DNA from 2 places in the Kitasatospora sp. NPDC056184 genome. Region 2 is predicted to be linked to the other one. Evidence: riboswitches for the same ligand, from Rfam matches in the RefSeq annotation. Region 2 holds a riboswitch; the other holds the start of a gene.
What was found. A riboswitch is a leader RNA that binds a small molecule or an ion and turns the genes downstream of it on or off. The one in region 2 is predicted to bind cyclic di-AMP.
Positions count from the first base shown of each region.

Region 1 (5,636 bases), on a different contig from region 2:
GGTGCGGTCCACGCCCTGGCCGAGCCGGTTGATGATCATCCGCCGGTCGAGGTCGGTGATCGCGCCGGTCTCCGGGTCGAGGTCGGCGACCAGCAGCCGGATCGAGTTGGTCCCGCAGTCGATCGCGGCCACCCGGGTGGTGCTCATGCGCCGTCCTCCCCCGCCTCGTCCGCCTCCTGCGCGGCCCGCTTGGCGGCGCGGTCGGCGGTCTTCTGCTCCTTGGCCGCGATCACGGCCTCGTGGTCCTGCTCCTTGGCCCGGTTGCGGGCCACCCGCTCGCCGGCGGCCGCGACCTCCTCGGCGGAGACGCACGGGCCCTTGGCCCACCAGTCCTCCAGCATGCCGAGCGCCTCGTCGCCGAGCGGGTTGACGCCCTCGCCGGCCGCCAGCGAGTGGCCGACCAGCACGTGCAGGCACTTGACCCGGTCCGGCATGCCGCCGGCGCTCGGGAAGCCCTCCAGCACCTCGATGGCGTCGCGGCGGGCGATGTAGTCCTCGTGCGCCTTCTGGTACGCCGCGGCCAGCTCGGGGTCCTCGGCGAGCCGGGCGCTCTGGTCCTTCATCACGCCGTCCGCCTCCAGGGTGCCGATCAGCGAGGCGGCCTTGGGGCAGGTCAGGTAGTAGAGCGTCGGGAACGGCGTGCCGTCCGGCAGCCGGGGGGCCGTCTCCACGACGTCCGGGTTGCCGCACGGGCAGCGGTGGGCCACACCGCGCAGGCCGCGCGGGACCCGGCCGAGCTGTGCGGCGATCGCCGCGACGTCCTCGTCGGAGACGGTGGGGTGGTTCTCAGTGGTCATGGGAGGAGCTGTCTCCAGCGGGGGCGGGGGCGGGTGGTGAGGGAGGGGCGGGCTGCCCCGGGGCGGCGGGGGCCGGGGGCGCGGCGGCCACCGGCGCGGCGGCGGCGTCGACGGAGTCCCAGACGCTGGCGTACCAGGGCCGGGCCGGCTCGGCCGGACCGGCCGCCGGGCCCGCCGCGGGCGGCGGAGCGCCCAGCGCGGACTTCGCCGCGTCCTGGCCCGCCGGGTCCACCGCGATGTACGGGGTCTCCCCCGGCATCGCGTAGTGCAGCCGGGTGCGGGCCTGGGCCTTGACGTACTCCGGGTCCTGCCAGCGGGCCTTCTCCCGGCGCAGCTGCTCGACCTGCTGCCGGGCGTGCTCGGCCCGGGCGCGCTGGGCCGAGATCTCCGAGCGCTGCGAGATGAACTGCCGCGTCGGATAGGCCAGGATCGCCACCAGGGAGCAGAGCACCAGCACGAGGACGGTCGCCCGGCTCGTGAACCGAGGCCGGGCCGCCAAGCCCGGGATCCTCCAGCCTGCCATCTCCGGTGTCCCCTCCTGGTCGCGACGGTGCCCCGCCGTCCACCCTACGGGGTGAACGGCGGGGCACCGGTCAGGCGTGCGCTACCGGGCGTCCGGGCGATACCGGCCGGGCGCCGCCGGTCGGGCTCAGCCCTCGTGCTTGAACCGCGGGAAGGCGCCGCGGCCGGCGTACTCGGCGGCGTCGTCGAGGATCTCCTCGATGCGCAGCAGCTGGTTGTACTTGGCGACGCGCTCGGAGCGGGCCGGGGCGCCGGTCTTGATCTGGCCGCAGTTGGTGGCGACGGCCAGGTCGGCGATGGTGACGTCCTCGGTCTCGCCGGAGCGGTGCGACATCATGCAGCGGTAGCCGTTGCGCTGGGCCAGCTCGACGGCGTCCAGGGTCTCGGTCAGCGAGCCGATCTGGTTGACCTTCACCAGCAGCGCGTTGGCGGTGCCGGTCTCGATGCCGCGGGCCAGGCGGGCCGGGTTGGTGACGAACAGGTCGTCGCCGACCAGCTGGACCTTGTCGCCCAGCTTCTCGGTCATGGCCTTCCAGCCGTCCCAGTCCGACTCGTCCAGCGGGTCCTCGATGGAGACCAGCGGGTAGGCGGCGACCAGGCCGGCGTAGTACTCGATGAGCTCGGCGGCGGTGAGCGCCTTGCCCTCGAACTGGTAGGCGCCGTCCTCGTAGAACTCGGAGGAGGCGACGTCCAGGGCGAGCGCGACGTCCTTGCCCGGCACGTAGCCGGCCTTCTGGATGGCCTCGACGATGAGGTCCAGGGCCTCGCGGTTGGAGTCCAGGTTCGGGGCGAAGCCGCCCTCGTCGCCCAGGCCGGTCGACAGACCGCGCTCCTTCAGCACGCCCTTGAGGGTGTGGTAGACCTCGACGCCCCAGCGGACGGCCTCGGAGAAGGACTCCGCGCCGATCGGGGCGATCATGAACTCCTGGATGTCGACGTTGGAGTCCGCGTGCGAGCCGCCGTTGAGGATGTTCATCATCGGGACCGGCAGGACGTGCGCGTTCGGGCCGCCCAGGTAGCGGAACAGCGGCAGGTCGCTGGCCTCGGAGGCGGCGTGCGCGACGGCCAGCGAGACGCCCAGGATGGCGTTGGCGCCGAGCGAGGACTTGTCCGGGGTGGCGTCCAGGTCGAGCATGGCCTGGTCGATCAGGCGCTGCTCGGTGGCGTCGTAGCCGACCAGCTCGGGGCCGATCTGCTCGATGACGGCCAGGACGGCCTTCTCCACGCCCTTGCCGAAGTAGCGGTTCTTGTCACCGTCGCGGAGCTCCAGCGCCTCGAAGGCACCGGTGGAGGCACCCGACGGGACGGCGGCACGGCCGGTGCTGCCGTCGTCGAGGCCGACCTCGACCTCGACCGTGGGGTTGCCGCGCGAGTCGAGAATCTCACGGGCGACGACGACATCGATGGACGGCACGAGGCATCTCCTAGCGGAAGCAGGTTCGGCCGACGGTGGGGTGCGGTCGGCCGGACGATTGCGGAGTCGTTACGACCAGAGCCTAACCGCACGGGCTGTCCGGGCCACGTCGACCTCGGTTCCGTCTCAGCGTGTGGCCTCGCTACCCACCGGTAGTTCACCTGGTTGCCCGACCGGAGGGGTCCGGATGCGGACGAAGGGGGGCCGATCGGCCCCCCTTCGTCCGTCCGGTCGGAGCGGTCGTCAGCCGAGGGTCAGGACCTGGCCCGGGACGATCAGGTTCGGGTCGGCGCCGACGGTGCCGCGGTTGCCGTCGTAGAGCGCCTGCCAGCCGCCGGAGACGCCCTGGGCGGTGGCGATCCCGGCGAGGGTGTCGCCGGAGCGGACGGTGTAGCCGTGGCCGGCCGACTGCTGCTGCGCGGCGGGGGCGGCCTGGGCGGCCGGCTGGCCGGCGTACTGCTGGTAGACGCTCTGGTGGCTGGTCCAGTACCAGGCGCCGTTGTTCTGGTACCAGAAGACCTTGGCGTCGGCGTCCCAGCCGGCCTTGCCGGAGAAGGCCGGGGACTGCGGGGCCTGCTGCTGGACCTGCTGCTGGGCCTGCGGAGCCTGCTGGGCGCTCTGCGGCGCGTACTGCCGGGCCTGCGGCTTGGCGGCCTGCTGCTGCGGCTGGGCCTGCGGCTTCGGGGCGGCGGCCGGCTTCGGGGCGGCGGGCTTCGGGGTCTGCTGCTGCGGCTGGGCCTGCGGCTTCGGGGCGGCCGGCTCGGCGGCCGCCGCGGTGTCGACCGCCGCCGGGGCGCCGCCCTTGCTCAGGCCGGCCTTCTTGGAGCAGACCGGCCAGGCGCCCGGGCCCTGCGAGGCGAGGACCTTCTCGGCGACCGAGATCTGCTGGGCCTTCGAGGCCTGGTTGGCCTGCGGCGCGTAGGCGGTGCCGCCGTACGCCTTCCAGGTGCTGGAGGTGAACTGGAGGCCGCCGTAGAAGCCGTTGCCGGTGTTGATGCTCCAGTTGCCGCCGGCCTCGCACTGGGCGACCGCGTCCCAGGTGGAGACCGGGGCGGCGGAGGCGCCGGTGGCGCTCAGGATCGGCATCGCCAGTCCGACGCCGGCGACACCGGCGACGGCGATGGCCTTCTCGGCCTGGGTACGGCGACGGTGACGACCGGTTCCAACGAACAGCATGAAGGGGTCCCTCTCCGCACGCCTGCGAGGTGAGCTGTCGGGTTCGGACCGGGAGGTGGCCCGGCCGCGCGGAGGCGGCTTCACCCCTAGCCGTGGGAGACGGCGCAAAACCTGGGTCCCCCGCCCCTGCCCAGGGTTCTGGTCGGTGTCCCGTGTCGCGGCGGGCAGGACTCGGCGTTCCGCGGACGAGGTTCGCAGCTGCGAACTCCACGGAGACTAGACAGATCTTCAGAGCAATCACAAGCTCATATCGCAGATATCACATGGACATCACGTCATGTGATGGATTGCCTACCAACCGAGGAGGTATGTCCGGATTGAGGGTGGTTCAGACCCCCGGTAAACGCGCAACGGAGAGTGCCCGTCAGCGTGTTGTGCCGGTCCGTCAGCCCTCGGAACGGGTGTTCGGAGCCTCCTCGACGGACGCTTTCTCCGGCGTGAATTCCACCGGAAGTTCACGGAGTCCCCGCATGATCAGACCACCGCGCCAGCGCAGGTCCCCGGGGTCCGCGGCGAGCCGCAGGTCCGGCAGCCGGGTCAGCAGGGTGGCCAGCGCGGCCCGTCCCTCCAGCCGCGCCAGCGGCGCGCCGATGCAGTAGTGGATGCCGTGGCCGAACCCCAGGTGCGGATTGTCGGCCCGGGCCAGGTCCAGGGTGTTCTCGGCGGCGAACCGCGCCGGGTCCCGGTCCGCCGCCGCGAGCACCACCAGCACCGGGTCGCCGACCGGGATCCGCACCCCGCCGATGGTCAGCGGGCTGGTCGCGAACCGCCAGGTGGCCAGCTCCACCGGCCCGTCGTAGCGCAGGAGTTCCTCGATCCCGGTCTCCAGCAGCGCGCTCTCGCCGCGCCCGACGGACTCCTGGAGCAGCCGGCGCTGCTCCAGGTGCCGGAACAGGGCGAAGCACCCGTTGCCGATCAGGTTGATGGTGGTTTCGAAGCCGGCGAACAGCAGGATGAAGGCCATCGCCGCCGCCTCGTTCTCGGTCAGGTGCTCGCCGTGGTCGCCGGCCCGGATCAGCCCCGAGATCAGGTCGTCGCCGAGGTCAGCCCGCTTGCGGTGGATCAGCTCCAGCAGGTAGGCGCGGATCTTCTTCACCGCGCGGCCCACGCCGCCGCGCTGCCCGCCGTGGTGGCGGATCATCGCGCCCGCCCAGTCCCGCAGGTCGTCCTGGTCCTCGGCCGGCACCCCGAGCAGGTCGCAGATCGCGTAGATGGGGAGCGGGAACGCGAACTCGTGGATGAGGTCGGCGGAGCCGCGCGCCGCGAAGCCGTCGATCAGCCGGTCGGTCAGCTGCTGCACCCGCGGCTCGAAGGCCGCCACCCGGCGCGGGGTGAACGCCTTGGACACCAGGCGGCGCAGCCGGGTGTGGTCCGGCGGGTCGATGTTCAGCAGATGGGTCATCAGGTCGGCCTGGCGCTCGCCCGGGATGCCGACGCGGCCGGTGCGGTGGGCCTGCTCGCTGTGGTGGACCGGGTTCTTGGAGAGCCGACCGTCCGCCAGCGCCTGCCGGGCGTCCGCGTACCGGGTGACCAGCCAGGCCTCCACCCCGCTCGGCAGGGTGGTCCGGTGCACCGGCTCGTGCTCGCGCAGCCACGCGTACGCGGGGTACGGATCGGCGGCGAACTCCCAGGTGAACAGGGGCGGACGGGCGGCGTCGGGCTGAGCTGGCATGGGTCGACGGTATCCCGGGCGGATCCGGGCCGGCGCACGGCGTGCGCGGCGCCCG
Region 1 is NZ_JBHJUI010000020.1:124,816-130,451, forward strand. Features, by position in the region: gene ACFC0B_RS31010 (exopolyphosphatase) at 1-147, opposite strand, end outside; gene ACFC0B_RS31015 (DUF501 domain-containing protein) at 144-815, opposite strand; gene ACFC0B_RS31020 (septum formation initiator family protein) at 787-1,296, opposite strand; gene eno (phosphopyruvate hydratase) at 1,447-2,733, opposite strand; gene ACFC0B_RS31030 (transglycosylase family protein) at 2,977-3,909, opposite strand; cyclic di-AMP (ydaO/yuaA leader) riboswitch at 3,915-4,063, opposite strand; gene ACFC0B_RS31035 (cytochrome P450) at 4,295-5,581, opposite strand.
Region 1: linked by a shared signal. The riboswitch ahead of ACFC0B_RS31030 (transglycosylase family protein) and the one ahead of ACFC0B_RS17370 (M23 family metallopeptidase) in region 2 are both predicted to bind cyclic di-AMP.

Region 2 (5,636 bases):
TGTAGTCGAAGATCCGGTAGCCGGGCCAGTCCACGTAGCGCGGGAAGACCCAGTGGTAGAGCGGGTAGAAGGCGAGCGTCCAGCCGACGCAGAGGAAGACCAGCGACAGCGTCATGCTGAGGATCGCCCAGGGGAACATCACCACCTGGTACAGCACGGCCTTCCAGCCGGCCGCGTCCGCGAGGCGGGCGGTGATCGCGCCCCAGGCGCCCGGCCGGGCGGCGCGGACCGGCGCCGGAGCGGGCACGTCCAGGGCGAGCATGCTGCGCGCCCTGGCGCGCTCCATCCCGCCGAAGCCGCGGGCGGCGGTGGTCAGCGCGGCCAGCACCGGCAGGCCGAGCACGGTGACGAAGGTGCCGATGCCGAGCGAGAACAGCACGACGGCGACGGTGAAGCCGAAGATCGCCACCGGCAGGCCGGTCAGCGTGTAGCCGATCTCGCGGTAGAAGTAGGAGGTGAACGGGGCCCGCCAGGCGTACGGCGGCTCCTCGATGCGGCGGGTGACGGCGTGGCTCTCGCCGCCGTCGTACGCGTCGTACTCGTTGCGCTGCATGCTGTGGGTGCTCATGGCCGGTCTCGGTCCCTCGGGTCGGTCGCGGGTCGGGCTCTGGGGGTCTCTCCTGCTGACTCCCTCAGCCTGCCAAAGCGCGCCCGGCCGGGACATCCGGCTCCCTGGCGAACCGGGGGTGGGGTTATCCCCCCTGAACGACGCTCCCGGCCGCCGGGTTCCCGGCGGGGGCGTCGTCGGCGAGGAGCGCGTACTGGTAGGCGTCGCGCCAGCCGTCGTGGCGCCGGTAGTCGTGCCGGACCCGGCCCTCCAGCCGGAAGCCCGCCCTGGTCAGCACCCGGATCGAGGCGGCGTTGTCGACGTCCGCCCGGGCCTCCAGCCGGTGCAGGCCGAGCGGCCCGAAGGCGAGGTCGCGCAGCAGTCCGACCACCTCGCCCGCGTAGCCGAGCCCCCAGACGTCGCGGCGCAGGGCGTAGCCGAGCTGGGCGGCGCGGTGCGGGACGAGGCCGAGCGCGGCGTTGCCGATCGGGACGGCGCGGGCCGGGTCGTCGGCGTCGGCGAGCCGGGTGACGGCCAGCCGGTAGACCTCCCGGTGCTCCTTCTCCGCCTCCTCCACGAACTGGGCGACCTGGTCGGCGCAGGTCTCGAGGTCGCGCGGCGCGAACGGGAGGTAGCGGGTGGCCTCCGGGTCGCCGAACACCGCGTGCAGCGCGTCCACGTCCTCGGGGGTGTGGTGGAACTCGCGGACGGCCAGCCGGGCGCCGGTGAGTCGGACGGGAACCATGGCTCCCGACCCTACCCCCGACCAGCGGTTACGGTTCGTGGTTATGGAAGACGAAGACCTGCGGCTCGCCCCGCGCACCAAGGCCGCCGAACTGCTCGCCTGGGCGGAGGCGGAGGGCCGCGAGCCGGTCGCCGGGGCCCCGCTGCGGGCGGTGCTGGCGCTGCTGGAGCTGGGCGGCGGCAGGATGCACGACGGCTGGCCCGAACTGACCTCCGCCGCGGTGGAGCACCTGCTGTACGAGCGCCTCCACCTGTACGTCCAGCCGGAGCCGGGGCAGGACCCGCTGGCGTACGGCGCGGCGGTGCGGCTGCTGGTCGACCACCAGCGGGCCGCGAAGCGGCTGAACGCCAAGCGGCAGGAGCGGCTGCACGCCGAGGCCGAGTGGCAGGGCGAGCTGGCGGCCGGGCTGCTGCGCCGGGCGGACCTGGTGACCTGGCCCCGGCTGTACACCCTGCTGCTGCGCGCGGCCGGGGTGGACACCGGCGACGAGGCGGCGGTGCGGGCCTGGCTGGAGGGGTTCCGGGAGCTGGCGTGGGAGGAGCGTTCGGCGGCGTTCGCGGCGCTGGAGGCGGACGGCGCGCTGGACCCGGTGGACGACGGGGGCTGGGACGGCGGGGCCCGGCCGCTGGCGGTCGGGATGGCCACCGACGGCGCGCGGCGGCTGCTGGAGCAGGGGCTGATGCGGCGCAGCTACCGGAACCTGGCGGAGCTGACGGCGCTGGGCCGGCCGATGCCGGACGAGCTGGCCGGGGACTTCGGGGCGTTCGAGGAGGCCGCGGTCGGGGTGGCGCTGGAGCTGGCCGGCGCGTGGACGGTGCCGGGGCTGCCGCGGCTGCTGGTGGACGAGTTCCCGGAGCTGGCGCCGGAGCCGGGGCAGGCGGAGATCGACGCCTACCTGGCCTCGCTGGAGCCGGACGGGGACGAGGGCGCGGACGAGGACGGGGACGGGGACGAGGCGTAGGGACGCGCGAGGGCCCCGGCCGTGCGGCCGGGGCCCTCGTGGTCCGCGGGGAGCGTCAGGGCGTGAGGCCGCGCTGCTCGAACCAGCTCTCCGGGTCGACGGGGGCGCCGCCGCCGGGGCGGACCTCGACGTGCAGGTGGGCGCCGGTGACGTTGCCGGTGGCGCCGACCTTGCCGATCTGCTGGCCGGGGACGACCTTGCCGGAGCCCTTGATGATCGAGGAGAGGTGGCAGTACCAGATCTCGGTGCCGTCGGGCAGGGTCTCGACGATCCGGTAGCCGTAGGCGCCGGCCCAGCCAGCCGAGGTGATGGTGCCCTGGCCGACCGCGTAGACGGGCTCGCCCTGGTCGGCGGCGAAGTCGAGACCGGTGTGCAGGTGGGCCCAGTAGCGGGCGCTCTGGCCGTAGTGGGCGGAGAGCCGGTAGTCCTTCACCGGCAGCTTGATGGCGGCGAGCTTGGCCTTCTCGGCCTCCTCGGCGGCGCGCGCGGCCTGCTCCTGCTGGGCGATCTGGGCGGCCCGCTTGGCCTCGGCCTCCTGGGCGGCCTGGACGCGGGCGGTCTCCTCGGCCGCGGTGCGCTGGCTGTCGGCCTGCTGCTGGATGCGGGCGGCGAGGGCGAGGCCGGGGTCGGCGGAGAGCGCGACCGGCAGCTCGTCGGGCGCCTCGACGGCGGGCGCGGCGGCCGGGGTGGCGGAGGCGAAGCCGGTGGCGCCCAGGGTGGCGGCGACGGCGGTGACGCCGAGCAGCGGAGCGGTGCCGCGGCCCTGGCGGGGCATCCGGTGCCGGCTGGTCTCCGCCGCCGGCGGGGCGGTCTCGTCGGCGGGGCCGCCGAACGGGCCGTGCCCGGCGAAGGGGCCCGGGTGGTCGAGCAGCTGGGTGCCGGCCGAGGAGCCGGACGGGTGTGCCGGAGTGTGCGTCGACGCCACGGAGGCGCGCTCCTTTCCTTCCTTCGCGCCTACCGGGTTAGCTGACGGGTTCGGAGCAGGAAGGTCTCCTACGGCTGGGCCCGGACGAGCCAGGGCCTGACCGATTCACCCCAAGGAACGTGGTTCCCCGGCTCCCTGGCCTGCCCGGAGGCCGGCCGGCGGGATTAGGCGACGGCGCACGGTGCCGTCTGGGTACGGCGTTGCGGACCGCGCTGCGTTATCAAACGTTAATCCGAGAGCCCCCCGATTCCAAGCCATCCGTTGGTGACGACGGGATACGGATCGGGCACCACGCTGCCCGATGGGCGTTTTGGGACGTTTGATGACATCTGACACTACCGAACGTGTCGGGACGTCAACGAACGGGCCCTCACTTGAGTACACCTACTCATGTGCGACCGGGCCGGGCGCGGCCATCCTGGCGCCCATGAGCGCACCGATGCAGTCCCGCACCACGGCCGCGTACTACATCCAGGCCGTGCTGTCCTTCACCCTCTCCGCCACCGCCCTCGGCGCCGGGATCGCCTTCCTCCCGGTGGAGCCGTGGACCCGGGCGTTCCTCGCCCTCGGCCTGCTCTACACGATCACCTCGACGTTCACCCTCGCCAAGGTGGTCCGGGACCGGCAGGAGACCTCCGAGCTGGTGACCCGGGTCGACCAGGCGCGGCTCGACAAGCTGCTGGCCGAGCACGACCCGTTCAAGGTGGAGGGGGTCTGACCGGGCCCCGCGGACGGGGGGCGGCGTCGACGGCTTGACGGCTAAGGCTATTAGCCTTAGCTTTATGGCTATTGACACTCGCTGACGATCCCCCGCCCAGGAGGCTCCCCGTGAACGGCACCATCGCTCCCGCCACCCGCCACCTCGACCTGCCCGGCGGCCGGATCGCCTTCGACGACACCGGGCACGGCGAGGGCGCCCCGGTCGTGCTGCTCCCCGGGATGCTCGACAGCCGGGCCGCCTACCGGCACCTGCGCCCGCTGCTGGCCGCCGGGTGATCACCATGGACCTGCGCGGCTTCGGCGAGTCCTCGATCCTCTGGGACGACTACTCCCCCGCCGCGATCGCCGGCGACGTCCTCGCCCTGCTGGACCACCTGGGCATCGACCGGGCCGTGCTGGCGGGCAACTCGTACACCGGCGCCAGCGTCGTCAAGGCCGCCGGGGACGCCCCCGAGCGGGTGGCCGGCATCGTCCTGCTGGACGCCTTCGTCGAGAACGTGCCGCCGGGCGCGCTGCAGCGCCTGGTGGTCGGCGCGATGGGCGCGCTGCTGGTGCACTCGCCCGCGTTCTGGGGCCTCTACCACCGCAAGGCGGCCTATCCGGGCCCCAAGCCGACCGACCACGAGGAGTACGTGGCCGGGCTGGTCGCCGCGATGCGCACCCCCGGCCGGAAGACCGCCACCCGCGGCTACGTCCGCGGCGACTCCTCGCCCGCCGGCTGGACCGCCGCCGTGCGCTGCCCGGCGCTGGTCGTGATGGGCTCGAAGGACCCCGACTTCGGGAAGCCGGAGCTGGTCGCCGACCGGCAGGCCGCCGCGCTGAACGCGCACAAGGTGATGATCGAGGGCGCCGGGCACTACCCGATGGCCGACCACCCGCGGGCCACCGCCGACGCCCTGCTGGCCTTCCTCGCCGAGCTGGCCTGAGCTCCGCCGCCGTCCCCGTCCGCCCCCCTCAGCCAGGAGAACCGCAGTGCCCCGAGTCGGACTGACCCCCGAGCAGGTCGTCGGCCACGCCCTCGCCCTCATCGACGAGCAGGGCCCCGAGGCCCTCACCCTGGCCGCCGTGGCCGCCCGCGCCGGGGTCGCCACCCCCTCGCTGTACAAGCACGTCAGCGGCGGCCTGGCCGAACTGCGCCGGCTGGTGGCCGTGCGGGTGACCGAGGAGCTGGCCGACCGGCTCGCCGAGGCCGCGCTCGGCCGCGGCGGGGACGCCGCGGTCGCCGCCGTCCTGCGGGCGTACCACGCGTACGCCACCGAGCACCCGCACCGCTATGGCGCGCTGCCGCAGGCGCCGCAGCCCGACGAGGACCTGGCCGCGGCGGCCGGCCGACTGGTCGGGGTGATCGTCGCGGTGCTGCGCGGGTACGGGCTGGAGGGCTCCGAGGCGATCCACGCCGCCCGCACCTTCCGCTCGCTGGCCCACGGCTTCGCCGCGCTGTCGACCGGCGGCGCCTTCCAACTCGCCGAGGACCTCGGGGAGACCCAGGACCGCATGATCACCGTGCTGACCGCCGGACTGCGCGGCTGGCCCCGCCCCTGAGCGGCGCCGGCCGGGGCCGGGGAACGACGAAGGGCCCGGAGCGGGGAACGCTCCGGGCCCTTCGGGGTGGTGTGGGGCTAACAGGACTTGAACCTGTGGCCTCTTCCTTATCAGGGAAGCGCTCTAACCGTCTGAGCTATAGCCCCGTACCGCGCACGCCCCGCCGGTGCGGCGGAACGTCGTACGGAGAAGGGTA
Region 2 is NZ_JBHJUI010000007.1:323,437-329,072, reverse strand. Features, by position in the region: gene ACFC0B_RS17385 (sensor domain-containing protein) at 1-568, opposite strand, end outside; gene ACFC0B_RS17380 (GNAT family N-acetyltransferase) at 693-1,292, opposite strand; gene ACFC0B_RS17375 (hypothetical protein) at 1,336-2,253, shown strand; gene ACFC0B_RS17370 (M23 family metallopeptidase) at 2,309-3,178, opposite strand; cyclic di-AMP (ydaO/yuaA leader) riboswitch at 3,191-3,359, opposite strand; gene ACFC0B_RS17365 (YiaA/YiaB family inner membrane protein) at 3,606-3,896, shown strand; gene ACFC0B_RS17360 (alpha/beta fold hydrolase) at 4,007-4,174, shown strand; gene ACFC0B_RS17355 (alpha/beta fold hydrolase) at 4,180-4,824, shown strand; gene ACFC0B_RS17350 (TetR/AcrR family transcriptional regulator) at 4,871-5,440, shown strand; tRNA gene ACFC0B_RS17345 (tRNA-Ile) at 5,513-5,586, opposite strand.